Regions from separate parts of the Aquamicrobium lusatiense genome, predicted to be linked through region 1. Evidence: predicted binding sites of a transcription regulator. Region 1 holds the regulator's gene; each other region holds the start of a gene.

Region 1 (5,256 bases):
CCAGCTCCAGCCGGCGCCGATTGCACCCAGCGGTCCGCCGCCCATCAGCTGAAATGTTGCATCGAGCGGCGCGACGGTCTGCCCGCTCGTCACCCACCACGCGGCGCCACGCCAGATCAGCAGCCCGCCAAGGGTGACGATGAAAGCCGGCACTTCAAGATAGGCAATGATGAAACCCTGCAACGCACCGATGAGGAGCCCCGCAAGGATGCCGCAGGCTAGGGCGATCACCCAGATCCACGGATCGCCCAGCGAAAAGCCGAACACGCGGATCAGGATCTGCGCCTGCAGCACGCCCATGACCATGCCGACGATGCCCTCCATGGAGCCCACCGACAGGTCGATGTTGCGCAGCACGATGACCAGCACCATGCCGGTTGCCATGATGGCCACGGAAGATGTCTGGACCGAGAGGTTCCACAGGTTGCGCGGCGTCAGGAACAGGCCGCCGGAAAGAAAGTGAAGCAGGAGCCAGATCAGCACCAGCGCCCCCAGCATGCCGAGCATGCGGGTGTCGAGCTCCGTCGCCTTGAGGAACTTCGCCAGCGGCCCGAGATCGGCCTCCCGCGCCCGGTCGCCCGTCGCCGCCGAGGTCGCATCACTCATGGTTTCCTCCCACCGGCCGGTTCTGGCCGTCAAATGCGCCGCACCATCATGCTAGACCAAATCCGGCAAAAGTGCACAGCGGTCTTGCAAACCGGGGCAGCAAACGCCCCGGCCTGGCCAATCGCTTCGGAAATTTGAGGGTTTCATGCCGGGCATGACACGGCAGACAGCCACATCCTGCGGGAAGCGCAGGCACCCCAACGCTTCCCGTAAACTGGACAGCTCAGTCGCAGGCAGCGACACTGCCTGCCGCAACGCCTGTGCAGACCGCATCCTTGGTGATCCAGCCGGCATCGATGACGACGTTGAGATTGTCCCTGGTGATCGCAATCGGCGTCAGGAACACGGACTTGACGGTATTGCCGCCGGGCGTGGTGAAGTCCTGCACATTGGCGATGGCAGTCATTTCCTTGCCGTCGGCCAGTTCGCTGGCGATCTGCGCGGCGTTCTTGCCAAGCTCACGCGCATCTTTCCACACCGACACGGTCTGGGTGCCGAGCGCGATGCGGTTCAGCGCGGCATGGTCGCCATCCTGACCCGAAACCGGCACCGAGCCGGCAAGGCCCTGCGCCTGAAGTGCGGCGATCGCGCCACCGGCAGTGCCGTCATTGGAGGCCACCACCGCATCGACCTTGTTGTCGTTGGCGGTCAGGAACTGCTCCATGTTCTTCTGGGCATTGGCCGGCAGCCAGCCATCGGTATAGGCCTCGCCGACATTCTTGATCGCGCCGGAATCCAGCGCTTCCTTCAGCACCTCGACCTGCCCGGAGAACAGGAAGTCGGCATTGGGATCGGCACCGGAGCCCTTGATGAAGACATAATTGCCTTCCGGCTTCAGCTTGAACACCTCGCGGGCCTGCATGCGGCCCACTTCCTTGTTGTCGAAGGTGAGATAGAAAACGTCACTATTCTCGATCAGGCGGTCATAGCCGACGACCGGAATGCCCTCGTCGAGCGCCTTCTGAACGGCCGGGCCGATGGCCGAGGCATCCTGTGCCAGAATGATGAGCGCATTGGCGCCCTGGCTGATCAGGCTTTCGACGTCGGTGAGCTGCTTAGAGGCGGACGATTGCGCGTCAGCCGATATGTACTTGTCGCCCGCCGCCTCGATCGCGGCCTTCATCGCCGCTTCGTCGGTCTTCCAGCGCTCTTCCTGGAAATTCGACCAGGACACGCCGATGACCTTGTCCTTCGCCTGTGCGGCGAGGGGAAGCGTCAGAGACAAGGCGACACCTGCCAGAATGGCAGCCGTAAAATTCCTCATGATTTCCTCCCTGCGCCCATGGGCGCGACGTTGTGACCCGCAAACAAGCCATGCCGGTGAACAAGCCGGGCGAGAACTTTTTTTCGAGCCTCGAAAAAATGTGGCGCAACGACCTGACCGTGTCAACGGATTTTCTGACCAACCGTGAATTATTTCGAAACCCGAATTAAATAATGACAGCCTTCGCCGCTTCTGACAAAGTTCACTGCCTGCTATGCAGCGTCGGCACGCAGGGAGGAAGAGTACAGGTAATGACTGTTGGAATGCGGCACGACGATCTGCGCCGGCGCAACCGCGCCATGGTCATTGCGGCCGCGCGGCGTGGCGGACAGGTTTCCCGCACCGAAATCACGACTATCACGGGTCTCAGCCATTCCACCATCTCCGCTATTTCCGCCGACCTGATCGCCGAGGGCATTCTGGCCGAGGCCCGACAGGATGATGCCCCTGCCCTCAGACGCGGAAGGCCCCAGATCGGGCTCGAACTCGACCCCGCAGCAGCCAGCGTGGTAACGCTGATGCTGTCCCTCAACAGCCTCTCCGCCGTCCGGCTCGATTATTCGGGAGCTGTTCTGGACGAAGAGCAGTTGCGGCTCGACACGCGCGCCCTCTCCCGCGAGGCACTGATCGGCGAATGCGTGGCAGTGCTTCAACGATGCCTTGCTCACCCCGCAGCAAAGGCTGGCCCGCCATTGCGTATCGTCTTTGCCGTTCAGGGCATTACTGACGCGGAAGCGCGTTCCATGCTGTGGTCTCCGATCACCCCGCACACGGACATCCCCTTCGCCGACATTCTGGAAGCGGAATTCTCTGTTCCCGTAACGGTGGAGAACGACTGCAACATGATGGCCGAGGCGCTGCGCTGGCGCGATCCGGCCCGCTATCGCGACGATTTCATCGCCATATTGCTCTCGCACGGCATCGGCATGGGGCTGGTGCTCAAGGGCGAGATGTTCACCGGCACCCATTCCTCGGGCGTCGAATTCGGACACATGGTCCATAGGCCGGACGGGGCGCTGTGCCGTTGCGGGCGGCGCGGCTGCATCGAAGCCTATGCAGGAAGCTACGCCATCTGGCGCAGCGCCGCCGGCCATGACCAGAACGAGGAGCCCCGGGGCGATATCGGGGAAGCGGAGATGCGGGCGCTGGCGGAAGCGGCCCGGGACCATGAAGGACGCGAGCGCGAGGCGTTCCGCATCGCAGGCGAAGCGCTCGGCTTCGGCCTTGGCAGCCTGTTTGCGCTCATCGACCCTGCCCCGGTGGCATTGGTCGGCCTCAATGCAGCCGCCTTCGACCTGATCGAACCGTCCCTGCGCGATGCCATCGCACGCACTGCCGGCGGCCAGCATTCCGGCTCGATCAGCTTCAGCATCGAGCCGGACCAGATCGCCCTGCTGCGCGAAGGCTGCGCCATGCGCGCGCTGACTTATGTCGATGACCGGATTTTTGCCGGCGGGCGGTCCCTGCAGGACGGCCCGGCCGCGCGTCACTCTTCCCTGCCCGTCACTCTTCCCTGATCGCGTAGCCTGAACCGCGAACGGTGCGGATCACGTCGGGCATGCGGCCGGTGTTGACGGCCTTGCGCAGCCGCCCGACATGCACGTCGACAGTACGCTCGTCGATGTAGATCGTCTCGCCCCAGACATTGTCCAGCAACTGTCCGCGCGAGAAGACGCGGCCGGGATGCTGCATCATGAATTCGAGCAGGCGGAACTCGGTCGGCCCCAGCCGGATCTCGCTCTTCTTGCGATAGACGCGGTGCTGTTCGCGGTCGAGCACGATGTCGCCCACCTTGAGCACAGAGGACAGCACTTCCGGCTTGGCGCGGCGCAGAAGCGCCTTCACGCGCGCCACCAGCTCGGGCATGGAGAAGGGCTTGACCAGATAGTCGTCGGCGCCGGTGGAAAGGCCGCGCACCCGGTCGCTTTCCTCCCCGCGCGCCGTCAGCATGATGATGGGCAGCCGTTCGGTCTGCTCGCGCATGCGCAGGCGCCGGCACAGTTCGATGCCGGAGATCGCCGGAACCATCCAGTCGAGCACCAGAAGGTCCGGCACGTTTTCCTGCAGCCGCAACTCGGCCTCGTCACCGCGCGTGACGATCTCGACCTGATAGCCTTCGGCTTCGAGGTTGTAGCGCAGAAGCACGCCCAACGGCTCTTCGTCCTCAACCACCATGATGCGGGGTGCAATCATGCTTCGTCTCCTCGATCCTGCTTCAAACCGCAGGTGCCGGTATGCCAGTCTCGTCCTGCTTGGGACGATGAGCCGGCAACTGCTCGCCGGTCAGCACATAATAGGCATTTTCGGCAATATTGGTCACGTGGTCGCCAATGCGCTCCAGGTTCTTCGCACAGAAAAGCAGATGCGTGCAGGCCGTGATGTTGCGCGCGTCCTCCATCATGTAGGTCAGCAGTTCGCGGAACACAGAGGTGTATTTGACGTCGACCAGCTCGTCTTCGTCGCGCAGCCGCACCAGCCCTTCCGGGTTGCGCGCGCCATATTCGTCGATGACGCCCTGAACCTGCTCAAGAACCAGTTCGGACATGTCTTCGATGGAGCGGGCGAAAGCGCGCGGCACGCTCGACTGACCGACCGCATCGACGCGCTTGGCGATGTTCTTGGCCAGATCGCCGATGCGTTCGAGATCGCCGGCCATGCGGATCGCGCCCACGATGGCACGCAGGTCCTGCGCCATCGGCTGGCGCTTGCCGATCAGTGTGATGGCGCGGTCGTCCAGACGACGCTGCAACTCGTCCATCACCGCATCCTCGGAGATGACGCGCTGGGCCAGCGCAGTGTCCGGTACGATCAGGCTCTGCGTCGCCTCATCGACCATAGACCCGGCAAGGCTGACCATGTCACGCACCAGCCCTTCGATCTCGCCAAGATCGTCGTCGAAGGCGGTCACCGTATGAGCACCCATTATACGTTCCTCGTCTGTTGGAATGGCCGCAGTAACACTCAGCCGAACCGGCCGGTGATGTAGTCCTGCGTGCGCTTGTCGTCGGGGTTGGTGAACATCTTCTCGGTCGGGCCTTCCTCAACGAGATTGCCGAGATGGAACATGGCCGTGCGCTGCGAGACGCGCGCCGCCTGCTGCATGGAGTGGGTGACGATGACGATGGTGTAGTTCTCGCGCAGCTCGTCGATCAGTTCCTCGACGCGTGCGGTGGCGATCGGATCGAGCGCCGAGCAGGGCTCGTCCATCAGGATCACTTCAGGCGACACGGCGATGGCGCGCGCAATGCACAGGCGCTGCTGCTGACCGCCGGAAAGACCGGTGCCGGCATCATGCAGGCGGTCCTTGACCTCGTTGAAGAGGCCGGCGCGCTTCAGGCTCGATTCCACGATCGCATCCATGTCGGCCTTGCTGCGGGCAAGGCCGT
Region 2 (5,256 bases), 2.5 Mb from region 1:
GTCGGCGGTCGAAAGAAGCTTGATCTTGATGTTCGCGGCTTTTGCCATGTTGCTCGTCCGTTTATGTTCCTGGGGTTAAGCCGCAACAATACGGGGCGGCGCCCGGAAGCGGAAACTTGGCGCGACACATACCGGATGTGCCCGGAATGTCAAGTCTCTGCTCGTTTTTCGATTATGCAGCCGTCAGCTAGCCCGCAACGATCAGCTCGCATGCGCCACGACGTCTCCAATCGTTTCGGGGAAGAAGTCCGGCGCCGCGCGGTGCTTTCCGAACATCATGTCATACTGGAGGTAGCGGAAATCGCGGATCGAGGGATCGATCTGCTTCTGCCTCGCCCAGTCGGGCGTCGGCTCTCCATCTGCACTGAGCAGCAGCGAGCGCTCCACCACGCTGTAGCGCTGATGCAGATCGCCCAGAAAGCCCGTGTAGTAAGGATGGCTTATCCCCGCAGTCCTGAAGACGTGCAGGGGCAGAAAAGCGGGGCTGACGCCACCGACATCTTCAACGCTGCCGTTGCGATTCGACCAGATGACCAGAGGAGTCGAGCGGTGGAGGCGCATGTTCTCGGGCGTGTCCCGGCGCGGAGCTACATTGGCCTTCAGGAAGCCGGTTTCCACGTAAACGGGGCCGAGGGGCGGCAGATGGTCGCCGAAGAAGGCGATCACCGTCGGACGGTCGCGCTTGCGGGCCCAGTCGATCAGGCGCTGTAACTCGCGGTCGGAATCGGCTGCGCCTTCCGCAAAGCTCGCCAGTGACGCGCGCGCCCAGTCGCTTGTTTCAGCCTGAACGCTATGCGTGGCGTTGCCGTAGCGATTCGGCTCGTAGGGGCCGTGATTCTGGAGACTCACGGAAAACAGGAAGAGAGGCCTTTCGGCTGCATCTGCCGCGGCGATGATCTCGTCCGTCATCGATTCGTCGGAAACAAGCGGGCCACGCTTCGCTATGGTCGCCATCGTTTTTTCGGAGCGAAATTCGTCGAAGCCGAACGCCTTGTAGACATTGGAGCGGTTCCAGAACCAGTCCGTGCCGGGATGGATGGCCAGTGTCTGATAGCCTTCCGAGCGCAGGAAGGTTGCCATGGAAGGCAGCGGCTTTCGCACATATTGCTGGTAGGGAATGCTGCCTGCCGGCAGGAAGGCGTTGGAAAATCCTGTCAGCGCCTCGAATTCCACATTGGCGGTCATGCCGCCGAATTCCGGCGAAAACATTTCGCCCGATTGCAGCGCGCGGGTGGAAGCAATCGGATCTGGCGTGATGGTGACGCCGGGCAATTTGCCGGCATCCCAGAACGATTCGCTCATCACCATGATGATGTCTGGCTGTTCCACCGGCAGTGCGGTGTCGACCGCAGGCTTTGGCAGCGAATCGATCGCCTTGTCGGAGAAGCCGGCCGGGGCCGAGACATGGGCCATCGGCACATTGAGCGCGAAGGCGAGGGTAAAGCCGTTGTTGGCGTAGTTTTCCTTCTGGTCCCACATCATCGGGATGATCCTGAGACGGTCGCGGGTCCAGGAGAATGTCGCATAGTCCATCAGCGAGACGAAGAAGGCGAGGGCCGGCAGAGCCAGCAAAAGGCGCGCGGCGCGGCCCCTGTAGCTCATGCGCGGTATGCGACGCTGCACATAACGCCACGTATAGAGCAGGGCGGTGATCGTCAGAACAAGCCCCAGAACCAGCGCCACGCCGGTCCATGGCCGTTCACCGACCAGAAGCGGCAGCAGCTCGAAGATCTGGCGGGCAAAGAGAATATCCGTCGGAAACAGCGGATCGCCAAGATAGAGCGACTTCTGGTAGCCGATGAAGGCAAGGGTGAGCGTTACCGGCGCGACGGTCAGCAATCCGAGCCAGGCACGGCCAAGAATGGCGTCCAGTCCGAGCAGAAGGAGCGCAAACACCAGAACCGTGGTCCAGCCGGGCTTGTACGGTTGCGTAAAGAAGGCGACCGCGCCTGCGAAATCGCCGCGGAAAATCCATTCGATGGCAAAAACAAGCAGGGCTGAAGCAAGGACCATCAGCACCGCATGACGGGCACTCGCGTTCAGCGCCGAACGGTTGCTGCCGGACGCCATGGCATCCATGCGTGCTGCCTGTTCAGAAAATTCTGGTTTGCGTTTCACCAACTCACAACTTTCCCATTGAATGCCAGCGTCATAGAACTGTCATGCATATGTCACGAAAAGCTATTGCGTGTGGCAAAAATGGGAATAGCCGACGAAAGAATCGTGTTCGTTTTTAACGATATGTGATCCTTTTCCCGCTCCGTCGGATGAAGAGCCATTCCTGCTTCAAAAATCCGGTAAAAAGGGTGCGGGCTTGACTTGCCTTGCTTCAATGCGTCACACGCGGGATTAAGAGCACAAACCGAGGCTGATCATGGCAATAGCATTCACGTTCCCGGGGCAGGGCAGTCAGGCCGTGGGCATGGGCAAGGAACTTGCCGACGCCTACCCCGAAGCGCGCAGGGTGTTCGAGGAAGTGGACGAGGCGCTGGGCGAGAAGCTTTCGGCGCTGATCTTCGAGGGACCCGAAGAAACGCTGACCCTGACAGCCAATGCCCAGCCGGCGCTGATGGCCGTGTCGCTTGCGGCCATGCGGGCGCTGGAATCAAAAGGCTTTTCGCTGAAGGAAAAGGTCGCCTATGTGGCCGGCCATTCGCTTGGCGAGTATTCGGCGCTTGCCGCCGCCGGCTTCGTTTCCATCGCCGATGCGGCGCGCCTGCTGCGCATTCGCGGCAATGCCATGCAGGCAGCCGTGCCGGCGGGCGAAGGCGCCATGGCTGCCATTATCGGACTGGAGCAGGCGGATGTGGAAGCAGCCTGCACGGAAGCCGCGCAAGATGAGGTCTGCCAGATCGCCAATGACAATGGCGGTGGCCAGCTCGTTATTTCGGGCAGCAAGGCGGCCGTGGAGCGCGGAGCGGCGCTGTGCACGGCCAAGGGCGCGAAGCGCGCGCTGATGCTGCAGGTTTCCGCGCCGTTCCACAGCGCATTGATGGGCCCGGCTGCGGATGCGATGCGCGAAGCGCTGGCGGCTGTGGCACGACATGGCCCGGTGGTTCCGGTGGTGTCGAACGTCTCCGTGGAGCCCACCACCGACGCTGATCTCATCACTGCGCGCCTCGTCGAGCAGGTGACGGGCAGGGTGCGCTGGCGCGAAACAGTAGAGTGGTTTGGCGCCGATGGCGTCACCACGCTCTATGAAATTGGCGCTGGAAAGGTGCTTTCCGGGCTTGCGCGCCGTATAAATCGCGATATCGCTGTCAGTTCCGTCGGGACGCCGGCCGATATCGAGGCGGCGCTTGCCGCCCTCGGCTGATCGCGGACTGATCGCTGCTGGCGACGTTTATGGAGGCAGGAATGTTTGATCTGACAGGCCGCAAGGCGCTGGTAACGGGTGCGACAGGCGGAATCGGCGAAGCGATCGCGCGCGTGCTTCACGCGCAGGGCGCCGTTGTCGGCCTGCATGGCACGCGCGTCGAAAAACTTGAAACGCTGGCCAGTGAGCTTGGCGAGCGCGTAAAGCTCTTTCCGGCCAACCTGTCCGATGCCAGCGAGGTCAAGGAACTCGGCCAGAAAGCTGAAGCAGAACTTGAAGGCGTGGATATCCTCGTCAACAATGCCGGCATCACCCGCGATGGCCTGTTCGTGCGCATGAGCGATGCAGACTGGGACGACGTCATCAACGTCAATCTGTCGGCCGTGTTCCGCCTCACCCGAGAGCTGACCCATCCGATGATGCGCCGCCGCCATGGCCGCATCATCAACATCAGCTCCGTTGTCGGCGTTACGGGAAATCCGGGCCAGGCCAACTATTGCGCCTCGAAGGCGGGCATCATCGGCTTCTCCAAGTCGCTGGCGCAGGAGATCGCAACCCGCAACATCACGGTCAACTGCGTTGCGCCGGGCTTCATCGAATCGGCGATGACCGACAAGCTCAACGACAAGCAGAAAGAGACCATCATGTCGGCCATCCCGGCCCGGCGTATGGGAACGGGCGACGAAGTCGCCTCCGCAGTTGCTTATCTCGCCTCGAATGAGGCCGCCTACGTCACCGGCCAGACGATTCATGTGAATGGCGGCATGGCGATGATCTAGGGACAGCTGGCTTTTCGCCTTGGATATGCGGGGAATTTCGTGTAATGCGGCCCGCAATTCCAAGGCTCTTGCCGGAATTGGCCTGCTTCATTGTGTTTCTTGCAGGACCATCTTTCAACTTGATTAGCGTCATGACGACCGCTAACGAAGACAGACCAACCTGAAGACGAGGATGCCCAAATGAGTGACACCGCAGAGCGCGTCAAGAAGATCGTTATCGAGCATCTCGGCGTTGACGCCGACAAGGTGACGGAGCAGGCCAGCTTCATCGACGATCTGGGCGCAGACAGCCTCGACACGGTCGAGCTCGTCATGGCATTCGAGGAAGAGTTCGGGGTCGAAATCCCGGATGACGCCGCCGAGACGATCCTGACCGTCGGCGATGCCGTCAAGTTCATCGACAAGGCCTCTGCCTGATCCTTTCAGGCAGATATTGATTTCAGACATGCGGCGCGTTGTCGTTACGGGTCTTGGCCTGCTTTCGCCTTTCGGAATGGGTTACGAGCACGGATGGAAGGAACTTCTGTCCGCCCGCAGTGCGGCCCGCCGTGTGACCGAATTTGAAGTGGACGATCTTGCCTGCAAGATCGCCCACATCATTCCCCGTGGTGACGGGACGAACGGTACCTTCAATCCGGAATCCGTTCTCGAAGCCAAGGAACTGCGCAAGATCGGTGAGTTCATCCTCTACGGGATCGCGGCTGCCGACGAAGCGCTGAAGGATTCCGGCTGGGAGCCGAAGACCGAGGAGGAGCGTTGCGCCTCAGGCGTCATGATCGGCTCCGGCATCGGCGGCATCGAAGGCATTGCCGAGAATTCCATCATATTGAAGGAGCGCGGTCCGCGCCGTATCAGCCCCTTCTTCATTCCCGGACAGATTATCAATCTGGTGTCCGGGCAGGTTTCCATCCGGCACGGCTTCAAGGGCCCCAACCACGCAGTGGTGACGGCATGCTCGACCGGCGCGCACGCCATTGGCGACGCCGCACGGCTGATCATGTTCGGCGATGCGGATGTGATGCTGGCCGGTGGCGCCGAAGCGCCGGTTAACCGCCTTTCTCTGGCGGGTTTCGCGGCTTGCCGTGCCCTTTCCACCGAACGCAATGACACGCCTGAACAGGCGTCCCGCCCCTACGATCGCGACCGTGACGGTTTCGTCAT
Region 3 (5,256 bases), 2.3 Mb from region 1:
TCGCCCTGGTAACCGCTTCAGGATCGAGCTTGCCGGTGGAGACGATGCCGCGGCCCAGACCCGCCAGCATCTTCTCGTTGAACAGCATGGTGGGAGACCGCGCCAGTCCTTCATAGACAACGAGGCGTATGGAATTCGATCCGATATCGATGATCGAAACCGGGCGCCGGTCCTGAAGCCGGCCCTGAGATGCAGCAATCATCAGCTGGTCGTCGGATCAGTTTTCTTGCGGCGCTTGAACTGCGCGATCCGCTTCGGCGCATGCAGTTTCAAGGCATCACCCCGTCCGGAAAGGCTGGGATTGGTCATGAAATATTCCTGCGCATTGAACGGCTCCTCGCCCTCTTCAATCGTCACCCGGCGCGATGTGCCATCCGGCAATACTTCGAAACTTTGCTGGTTGTCCACCAGATTACCCAGCATGATCTGTCCGAGAATCTGCTCATGCACGGTGGGATTGGTGATCGGCACCATCGTTTCGACGCGGCGGTCGAGATTGCGCGGCATCAGATCGGCCGAGCTGATATAGACGATGGCCTCATCCGACGGCAGGCCGTGTCCGTTGCCGAAGCAATAGATGCGGCTGTGTTCAAGGAAGCGGCCAACAATCGATTTTGCCCGGATGTTCTCCGACAGCCCCGGCACCTGCGGCCGCAGGCAGCAGATGCCGCGCACGACGATGTCGATCTCCACGCCGGCACTGCTGGCATCGTACAGCGCATCGATCACCTGCGGATCGACCAGCGAGTTCATCTTCATCCAGATTCGCGCCGGGCGCCCTGCCCTGGCATGGGCGATCTCGTTTTCGATATGCCCGAGAATGCGACTGCGCAGGGTATAGGGCGAAAGCGCGATCGCCATTTCGTCTGTCGGCTCAGCATATCCGGTGATGAAATTGAATATCTGAGCGACGTCACTCGCCATCTTCGGGTCGCAGGTGAAGAAGGACAGGTCCGTATAGATACGCGCCGTGATCGGGTGGTAGTTGCCGGTGCCCAGATGAACGTAATTGCGCAGCTTGCCATCCTCGCGCCGCACCACGGAAGACATCTTGGCGTGCGTCTTCAGCTCCAGAAAGCCGAACACGACCTGCACGCCGGCCCGTTCCAGATCGCGAGCCCAGCGAATGTTCGCCTCTTCATCGAACCGTGCCTTGAGCTCGACAAGCGCGGTCACGGATTTTCCGGCCTCGGCCGCATCTATCAGCGCGCGCACGATCGGGCTGTCGTTGGAGGTTCTGTAAAGCGTCTGCTTGATTGCAACGACTTCGGGGTCGACCGCTGCCTGACGCAGGAACTGCACCACCACATCGAAAGATTCATATGGGTGGTGGACGACGATATCCTTCTCACGGATGGCCGCGAAGCAATCGCCGCCATGCTCGCGAATGCGCTCAGGAAACCGTGGATTGTAGGGCGTATATTTCAGGTCGTCGCGCGCAATGGAGACAATCTCCGAAATCTGGCTGAGCGCCAGCGGCCCCTCGATGACGCTGACGCGGTTGCCGGCAACCCCAAGCTCTCCCGCCACGAATTCACGCAGGCTTTCCGGCATGCGGCTGTCGAACTCGATGCGGATGACCGAGCCGCGCCGACGGCGCTTCAGCGCGGTCTCAAACAGACGCACCAGATCTTCGGATTCTTCCTCGACTTCGATGTCACTGTCGCGGATGATCTGGAAGGTGCCCGAACCCTTGACCTCGTAACCGGGGAACAGGCGTCCGATATAGAGACCGACCACATCCTCAAGCGGAACGAACCGAATGCGGGTCTTGCGATCAGGCAGGCGGACATAGCGCTTCAACGCCGGCGGCAGACGCAGAAGCGCGCTCATTTCCTCGCCTTCCCGCAGATGGCGCAGCTGCAGCGCCATGGAGAAACCAAGGTTCGGGATGAAGGGAAAAGGGTGCGCGGGGTCGATCGACAGCGGGGTCAGAACCGGAAACACCTGCTCGCGGAAATACTCTTCCAGCCAGACCTTTTCGTCCTTGGCAAGCGCAGAAACGCTGACCGTTTCGATGCCTTCCGCGTCGAGACGTGCCATCAGTTCCGCCAGCACCTTCTGCTGGTCAGCCTGCAGGCGCTCAACTTCGCGCAACACCTGTTCGAGTTGCTGCTCCGGGGTGCGTCCGTCCGGGCTTTTCAGGCTGATGCGCTGCCGCACCTGCCCGGCCAGACCCGCGACACGCACCATGAAGAACTCGTCGAGATTTGCGGCGGATATGGAAAGGAAGCGGACACGTTCGAGAAGCGGGTGGCGTTCGTTGCGGGCCTCCTCAAGCACGCGGCGGTTGAACTGCAACCACGAAAACTCACGATTGACGAAACGATCAGGGTTGCCGCTCTCTGTTGCCGCGACCTCAGATGTCGTGAACTCTGCCTGTTTTGGCCTCAATCCGCTCATATCCCCGCTTTCCTGCCTCTGCCGGCGTGAAACCCGTCACACCGCCAGCCGGCTACATTGTTTCACATTATCCTCTGGCAGGGTTTTACGACAGTTTGATTTCACAAGCCTTGCAAAGAACCCTGTTATGATCCAAACGCTGGATAACAGCTCGAAGGAGACGATGATGGCTGGCGGTATCATTCCCCACTTCCAGAACGATCAGGGTCACGCAGCGATCGAGATCGGCGTCAAGGAATTCATGTGCGTGGGAGCGACCTCTCCGTACGATCATCCGCATGTGTTTCTGGACATGGGCGCGGATGACGAGAAGGTTTGCCCCTACTGCTCGACGCTGTACCGCTACAATGCGGCCCTCGCTGCAGACGTAACCATCCCCGCCGGCTGCGCCTATATCGACCGGGCCGCCTGAGCGGCAAACGGCCGGAACCCATCATGGCATACAGGGGCGAAAGCCCGATCGTGATCGCCGGGGCCGGCATTGCCGGCCTTACCATGGCGATTGCTCTCGCGCGCCGGGGTATAGCCTGCCGTGTTTTCGAGCAAGCGCCCAAACTGGAAGCCTTTGGCGCGGGGCTTCAGATTTCGCCAAACGCCGCACGCATTCTGAAAGATCTCGGCGTTCTGCCGCATCTGCACCCCCACGCTGTGCAGCCGCAGGCCGTGCGACTGAAAGACGCCAACACGTTGCGCGAACTTGCCGGCGTTCCGCTTGGGAAATTCGCTGAACAGCGCTGGAACGCGCCCTATCTCGTTTCGCACCGCGCCGACCTTCAGCAAGCATTGCTGACGGAGGCGCGTTCACGGCCGGAAATCGAAATCAACACGGGCATGAAACTGGCGGAGGTTTCGCGCGAACCGCCGGGCCATGTTATCGCAAGCTTCGGGGACCCTGAAGGCAACACGACCACCGCAGAGTGCCCGCTGCTGATCGGAGCCGATGGCGTCTGGTCCGCTTCCCGCCGGTTTGTCGAACACTCGGCCCGAAACCGATTCAGCGGACAGATCGCATGGCGCACGACCATAGACACCAACAGCGCCGCCGGCGAAGCGTTTCGCAAGCTTGCGGACAGCGACAGTGTCACCACTTTCGTGCATGCCAGCTTTCATCTGGTGGCATACCCCTTGCGGGCCGGAGCAGAAATCAATCTGGTCGCATTCACGCCCGCGATGGATATCGCGCAAAGCTGGGCAGTACAGGCGGAAATGTCGATTCTGCTGCATGCCGTCGCGCGAAGTTCACCCGCTCTGGCGCGTCTGGTGGAAATGGCGGGGCATTGGACGGCATGGCCGCTTCATACGGTTGACCCTGTGGCCAGCTGGACCACACCGGGAATCGCACTCATCGGGGATGCCGCGCACGCCGTCACCCCCTTTGCGGCGCAAGGTGCCGCCATGGCCATCGAAGATGCGGCCCTGCTGGCGCAATATATCGCTGAGCCCAACACCCGTGAACAAGGCGCGATATCCTTGTGGGAACAGCAACGTAAAGCGCGGCTGTCTAAAGTCGCGCGGCGTGGCGCACTGAACAAAATGGCGTGGAATGCAGCAGGGCCGGTGGCTCTGGCGAGAAATCTTGTGCTCAGGATGCGCTCTCCGCAAAGCCTCGCAACCGATCTTGACTGGCTTTATGGGTGGCGGCTCCCGCAGGAGCGCTGAACAAGCAGCCGCCCTCTTCGTTTCCAGATTCCGGAAGCTGCGCGGCCTAGCAAAATTGCTATGCCGCGCTTGTCTTCCTCAATGCAGGATCTGGCTGAGGAACAGCCGGGTGCGCTCGTGCTGGGGGTTGTCGAAGAACTCGACCGGCGTGTTCTGCTCCACGATCTGGCCCTGATCCATGAAGATCACCCGGTTCGCAACCTGACGCGCGAAGCCCATTTCATGCGTCACGCACAGCATCGTCATGCCTTCCTCGGCAAGCCCGACCATGGTTTCCAGAACCTCCTTCACCATCTCCGGGTCCAGCGCCGAGGTCGGCTCGTCGAACAGCATGATCTTCGGCTTCATGCACAGCGAGCGCGCGATCGCCACCCGCTGCTGCTGCCCGCCCGAGAGCTGGCCGGGATATTTGTGCGCCTGCTCGGGGATCTTCACCCGCTCCAGATAGTGCATGGCCGTCGCCTCGGCCTCCTTCTTCGGAACCTTGCGAACCCAAATCGGCGCCAGCGTGCAGTTTTCCAGAATGGTCAGGTGCGGGAACAGGTTGAAGTGCTGGAACACCATGCCGACGTCGCGGCGCACCTCGTCGATCTTCTTCAGATCGTTGGTCAGTTCCTTGCCATCGACGATGATCTTGCCCTTCTGGTGCTCCTCCAGCCGGTTGATGCAGCGGATCATCGTCGATTTGCCCGAGCCCGAGGGACCGCAGATGACGATGCGCTCGCCGCGCATCACCTTCAGGTTGATGTCCTTCAGCACATGAAACTCGCCATACCACTTGTGCATGCCGATGATCTCGATCGCGACCTCCGTCGCCGAAACCTGCATCTTGCCGGTGTCGACCTCGATCTCTTCAGCGCTGACTGCGTTTTCGGTGGCCATTTGCCATTCCTCTTGCCTAGCGTTTGTGACCGGTATCGAGCCGGCGTTCCATATACTGAGAATAGCGCGACATGCCGAAACAGAACACCCAGAAGATTGCGGCTGCAAAAATGTAGCCGGTCTTTGCCGTCTGCGGGGTCGCCCATGTGGGATCACCCGAAATGTTCTGCTTCACGACGCCGAGCAGATCGAACATCGAAATGATCAGCACCAGGGTCGTATCCTTGAACATGCCGATGAAGGTGTTGACGATGCCGGGTATGACCAGCGTCAGCGCCTGCGGCATGATGATCAGCCCCATCTTCGGCCAGT
Region 4 (5,256 bases), 300 kb from region 1:
GAATGGGCGGGATTGTGCACGGACATCGTTGGTGATGCCTATGCCGGCGTGAAGGTTGGCGGGCCGCCCTGCTGACGGCCCGCCTTTCTGGAAATCAGTTGAGCGCGGCGACATTGCCGAGCCGCAGGAACAGGGTTTCGCCGGACGAATCGGCGACGCCGTCATTGTCGGTGACGACGAAGGCTTCGCCGTTCTTGTCGATGGTGAAGCCCTCCACCTTATCGAGCACATAGCCGTTGGTGGCGGCCTTGAGGTCAGGCACCAGGTCGCGCACCAGCGTCTTTTCCACCAGCGGCAGGTCGCCACCCAGTTCCGCCGGCGTGAAGCCATCGAGCGCCACGCTGTAGATGCGCTTCACCTTGGCAGCATCGCCGATCAGATTGTCGCGCTCGACGATGTAGAGCTTGCCGTCATGAGCGGTGATTTCCGACAGGCCCATCCAGCCGCTTTCGGCCTTCTCCAGCGGATAGCGCACGGCCGACCATTCCTTTGCCTTCGGCTTGTAGGCGAGCAGCTTGACTTCGCCCTTCGCATCGTCACCCCATTCGCGCTGCACGGCGGCGATCAGCGTCAGCTCGTCACCTTCGCCAATGGTGGTGATGCCTTCGAGGCCATAGCGGGTCTGATGCGCGACCAGCTCGGCCGGCAGGGCGATTTCCTGTTTGATCTCGCCCTTGGCGTCGACGCGGAAGATGGCATGCGGAACGAGCTTGGCGACGTCGCCTTCATTGGACAGCCAGAACCCGCCTTCGCCGTCCGAAGCAATGCCTTCGAGGTCGAGCTTCTGGGCGGGGTTGCCGCCGCGCGTGATCACGGTCTTGCTTGTGATACGGGCCGGGGACTGGGTGGCATCGATGGTGAAGATCGCCGGTTCCGCGCCATAGACCGAATCGGATACGGCGTAGAGCTTGCCGGGCGCCTCGGAATCGGCGGCGAGGCCCGACAGCGCACCCCAGCCGATCGGCAGGCCGTTGGCGTCGGTGTCGGACCGGATCATCGGGTAGATCGGCTGGCCTTCGGCTCGCTCGAAGATCATCACATGCGAGCGGGCGCCGCCATCCTCGACCAGATCGGTTTCGTTGGCGGTGACGAAGAGGTTGCGGGCGGGAAGCGCCAGCAGGCCTTCCGGGCCGATGCCGGAGGGCAGCGCCTGAAGGAATTTCGGCTCCGCGCCGGTGTCCTCATAGACGCCGACCAGCGAGGCGCGCTCGGCGCCGACGAAGATCAGCTTCTGGTCGCCATAGGTGCCGACCTCCATGCCCTCGGGTTCGATGCCCTTCTTGTTGCGGTGCTCGGGGTAATGGCCGAGCTGCGCCGCGATGTATTCGAATGAAGGGCCGGATTCGTAGAGCACTTCGCCGGTCTTCGAGAAGATGGTGAAGCCGCGCGAGCCACCCTTGTAGTCGCCCTCATTGGCGATGACGAGGCGGTCATTGTCGAGCCATTGCACGGCGTCGGGCTCGCGCGGAGCATTCTCGACCTTGCTCGTGAAGGAGAGCCTGCCGTCCTTCTTGGTGTCGACGTTTTCGAGCGACACCGATCCGGCCGAAAAATGCGAGACGATCTCGCCCGTTTCGGCATTGACGATGGCGATGTGGTTGTTCTCCTGCAGGGTCACGGCGATCTCGCCGGCCTCATTGAAGTCGACGAATTCAGGTTCCGCATCTTCCGGAGCGATCTCGGCAAGGCCGTTCAGGTCGACGGTGCGGATGGTGGCGCAGTCGGGCGCGCCATCCTTCAGCGAGACGATCTTAAGGTTGCCGGCGGGAAGCTGCGGGATCTCGCCGTCGTTGAGGTCCTCGTCGCGCTCGTTCTCGATGGCGACGGCGAGGAAGCGGCCATCCTTGCTCACCGCTACCGAATCCGGCTGGCCGCCGAGATCGCAGGATGCTTCGATCGTCTTCGAGGCGATGTCGATGACCGTCAGGTTTCCGGAAGGCTCGGTGTAGCTCTTCGAGGTGTTGACGCCGGCCAGAACCCTGTTGCCGATGACGGCGACGGAGGTGGGCTCGCCGTCGATCCTTACGATGCCGCCGGCCTTCGGGGCTTTCGGGTCGGTGATGTCGATGAAGCCGATTGCGCCCAGCGGGCTGTCGGAATAGACGAGCGTGTTGCCGTCTTCGGTGGCGGTGATGATCTCGGAGGATGTCGCCGTGGCCGGATCGGTGCCTTCGGGCAGGTTGGAGGCGACCGGGAACGTGGCGATGCGGTTGAAGACCTGATCGGCGTGAGCCGGCAGGGAAACGGATGCGGCAAGTGCGGCCATGGCCGCGACGAGTGACGAACGGGTGCGCATGGGATCTCTTTCCCTCATGAGAAGAATGCGCATTCCCTTTGTGCCATCGGTATTTCAGCCCGATGACGGTTTCGCGACACAAGCATGACGTTCCGGAGCGTGCTTCTTTCGGCCGGGATTTTCTTGCTCTCGGGCACGAACGCGGTTATAGGAAAGCGGATTTTCCCTTTTTCGGTGGCTTGTAAAACCACCGCCCGCGTAACGGGACGCGGGCGAACGAGAGGATTTTATTCGATGGCAAATACGCTTCTCATGCCGAAGGCGACCGCCGTCTGGCTGGTCGACAACACCGCGCTTTCCTTCGACCAGATCGCCCAGTTCTGCGGCCTGCATCCGCTTGAGGTGAAGGCGATCGCGGATGGCGAATCGGCGCAGGGCATCAAGGGCATGGACCCGGTGATCACCGGCCAGCTCAGCCGCGAGGAGATCGCGCGCGGCGAGCAGGACCAGAACCATCGCCTGAAGCTTTCCGAGCCGAAGGTGCGGGTGCCCGAGACCAAGCGCAAGGGCCCGCGCTACACGCCGCTGTCCAAGCGTCAGGATCGTCCCAATGCGATCCTGTGGCTGGTGCGCAACCATCCCGAGCTGAAGGACGCGCAGATTTCGCGTCTGGTCGGAACCACCAAGTCGACCATCGAGCAGATCCGCAACCGCAGCCACTGGAATGCAGCAAATCTGGTGCCGATGGATCCGGTGACGCTGGGGCTGACCTCGCAGATCGACCTCGACATCGAGGTGCAGCGCGCTTCCCGCAACCGCGAGGTTCAGCCCACCGGTGATACGCTGCTGCCGGCTTCCCTCACCGAGCGCCTGGACCCGCAGGCCGATGCACCGCGCGACGAGGATGCGGAGCTGGACGCGGATGCCGTGTTCGCCAAGCTCTCGGCGCTCAAGGGCGTGGAGCCGGAAGAGGACGACGAGGAATAAGCCTCGCCTTATAGTCATTTAGAAAAAGCGCGGGCCTGACCCGCGCTTTTTTGTTGCGGTTTCAGCGGCGGATCAGCCGGGTGACGGCAATGCCGCAAACCATTGAGGCGACGAAGATCAGTGCGGCGGGTTGGCCCAGTCCGAGCGCCGGGATCGAACCGCCGGGGCAGAAACCGGCGATGCCCCAGCCGACGCCGAACAAGCCGGCGCCTGCCAGCAGCGGCAGATCGATGTCTTTGCGGGCCGGCAGGTGGAAAGCTGTATCGAGCAGTGGCGCCGGGTTTTTCAGCACCAGCCGGTAGCCGATGGCCGTGACGATCAGTGCGCCGCCCATTACGAAGGCGAGCGAGGGATCCCATGTCCCCGCGACATCGAAGAAATTCAGCACCTTGGCCGGATTGATCATGCCGGAAAGCGCGATGCCGGTTCCGAACACGAGGCCGATCAGCAGGGCGGTGATCATGCGCGACATCACAGCCCTCCCACGATGTGACGCACGACATAGACGGTGATGCCGGTCGTTGCCATGAAGGTCAGCGTGGCGGCGATGGAGCGCACGGACAGGCGCGCCATGCCGCACACGCCGTGACCCGAGGTGCAGCCGGAACCGAGGGTGACGCCCACACCGACGATCAGGCCGCTGACGATCAGCCAGAATGTCGGCGTGGTGCTGGCAAAGGCGATGTCATGGCCGGTCAGCGCGATGATGAGTGCAGGTGCGGCGATCGCCCCGGCAAGGAAGGCAGCGCGCCAGCCCCAGTCGGCGGCCGCTGGCGGCAGGATTCCGCCGATGATGCCCGATATTCCGGCGATCCGGCCATGCAGCGCCATGAGCAGCACGGCGGCCAGACCGATCAGCGCACCACCGGCGAGCGACGTCAAAGGCGTGAATTCGGTCATCTCCTGCAGGCCTTTCCGTTGGTGGAGCAGCCCAGCATGCAGTAGGCGGGACAGAAGCGCAGGATGCCGGTGATGACGAGGACAAGGCCGACGATGACCGACAGCCACGTCCACAGTGCGCTTTCAAAGAAGGCCCAGCCGGACATGAAGGGCAGGGCAACGAGCAGGACACCGGCGACGATCCTGACGATGCGCTCCGGGGTTCCGATATTGGCGGTCATGGAGTTTTCTCCTGTGAAGCGGTCACTGCCCTATTTGCAGAACAGGGCATGCATGGTGTGGATGAAGGTCGCGATGCGGGGGTCGGCAAGCCGGTAGAAAACCTGCTTGCCCTCCTTGCGGCTGGCAACGAGGCCGGCCTCGCGCAATTCGGCGAGCTGCTGCGACAGGCCCGGCTGGCGGATGCCGAGCAGGTCCTCCAGCTCGCGAACCGAATGCTCGCCATCGACCAGCGCGCAGCACACCATCAGGCGATCCGGGTTGGACACCTTCTTCAGGAAGGCGGACGCCTCGTCGACATTGGCGCGAAGATTGGCGGCCTCGCAGGACAGCTTTTCCGATGTGGTCATGTCCGGTTCACCCCCATGGTGCGCCCTTGAGCAGGTCGAGCGGGATCTTCAGGTAGCGGGTGCCGTTGGCTTCCGGCCCGGGAAGCCGGCCGCCATTGGTGTTCACCTGCAGGGCGTGCAGGATCAGCTTCGGCATCGGCAGGGTGGCGTCGCGCGCCTCGCGGGCGGCGACATAGTCGGCCTCTGTCAGATATTTCGACATGTGGCTGTTTTTCGCCTTCTGCTCGGCCACGGTCGATTCCCACAGCGGTTCACGCCCGCCCGGCTGGTAGTCGTGGCCGGTGAAGATGCGCGTGTCGTCTGGCAAAGCGAGGATCGCCTGGATCGACGCCCACAGGGCCGCAGCGCTGCCTCCGGGGAAATCGGCGCGGGCCGTGCCGCTGTCGGGCATGAACAGCGTGTCATGCACGAAGGCCGCGTCGCCAATCACATAGGTGATGGAAGCGAGTGTATGGCCGGGCGAGAACATCACGCGGGCGGGGATCGAGCCGATCATGAAGGTGTCGCCGTCGGCAAACAGCCGGTCCCATTGCGAGCCGTCGGCCGGGAAATCGGGCCAGTTGT

What was found. The regulator PhoB, encoded in region 1, activates phosphate uptake and scavenging genes when phosphate is short. The targets are predictions, from matches to a motif close to TGTCATNNANCTGTCAT.
Region 2: a site for PhoB is predicted at 2,148-2,164, ahead of HNR59_RS12205 (LTA synthase family protein). Genes of this name have one in related genera too.
Region 3: a site for PhoB is predicted at 2,491-2,507, ahead of HNR59_RS11155 (RNA degradosome polyphosphate kinase). Genes of this name have one in related genera too.
Region 4: a site for PhoB is predicted at 2,359-2,375, ahead of HNR59_RS01910 (esterase-like activity of phytase family protein). Genes of this name have one in related genera too.

Annotation. Positions count from the first base shown of each region.
Region 1 is NZ_JACHEU010000001.1:62,598-67,853, forward strand. Features, by position in the region: gene HNR59_RS00380 (sugar ABC transporter permease) at 1-606, opposite strand, end outside; gene xylF (D-xylose ABC transporter substrate-binding protein) at 830-1,870, opposite strand; gene HNR59_RS00390 (ROK family protein) at 2,122-3,387, shown strand; gene phoB (phosphate regulon transcriptional regulator PhoB) at 3,374-4,063, opposite strand; gene phoU (phosphate signaling complex protein PhoU) at 4,086-4,793, opposite strand; gene pstB (phosphate ABC transporter ATP-binding protein PstB) at 4,832-5,256, opposite strand, start outside.
Region 2 is NZ_JACHEU010000001.1:2,536,569-2,541,824, reverse strand. Features, by position in the region: gene rpmG (50S ribosomal protein L33) at 1-48, opposite strand, end outside; gene HNR59_RS12205 (LTA synthase family protein) at 202-2,070, opposite strand; gene fabD (ACP S-malonyltransferase) at 2,375-3,316, shown strand; gene fabG (3-oxoacyl-[acyl-carrier-protein] reductase) at 3,358-4,095, shown strand; gene HNR59_RS12190 (acyl carrier protein) at 4,276-4,512, shown strand; gene fabF (beta-ketoacyl-ACP synthase II) at 4,541-5,256, shown strand, end outside.
Region 3 is NZ_JACHEU010000001.1:2,316,708-2,321,963, reverse strand. Features, by position in the region: gene ppx (exopolyphosphatase) at 1-202, opposite strand, end outside; gene HNR59_RS11155 (RNA degradosome polyphosphate kinase) at 202-2,403, opposite strand; gene HNR59_RS11150 (zinc-finger domain-containing protein) at 2,570-2,815, shown strand; gene HNR59_RS11145 (FAD-dependent monooxygenase) at 2,839-4,062, shown strand; gene HNR59_RS11140 (amino acid ABC transporter ATP-binding protein) at 4,141-4,944, opposite strand; gene HNR59_RS11135 (amino acid ABC transporter permease) at 4,961-5,256, opposite strand, start outside.
Region 4 is NZ_JACHEU010000001.1:366,485-371,740, reverse strand. Features, by position in the region: gene HNR59_RS01915 (DUF1284 domain-containing protein) at 1-75, shown strand, start outside; gene HNR59_RS01910 (esterase-like activity of phytase family protein) at 95-2,296, opposite strand; gene HNR59_RS01905 (DUF1013 domain-containing protein) at 2,531-3,223, shown strand; gene HNR59_RS01900 (DUF6691 family protein) at 3,285-3,695, opposite strand; gene HNR59_RS01895 (YeeE/YedE family protein) at 3,695-4,123, opposite strand; gene HNR59_RS01890 (YgaP family membrane protein) at 4,120-4,344, opposite strand; gene HNR59_RS01885 (ArsR/SmtB family transcription factor) at 4,375-4,692, opposite strand; gene HNR59_RS01880 (MBL fold metallo-hydrolase) at 4,700-5,256, opposite strand, start outside.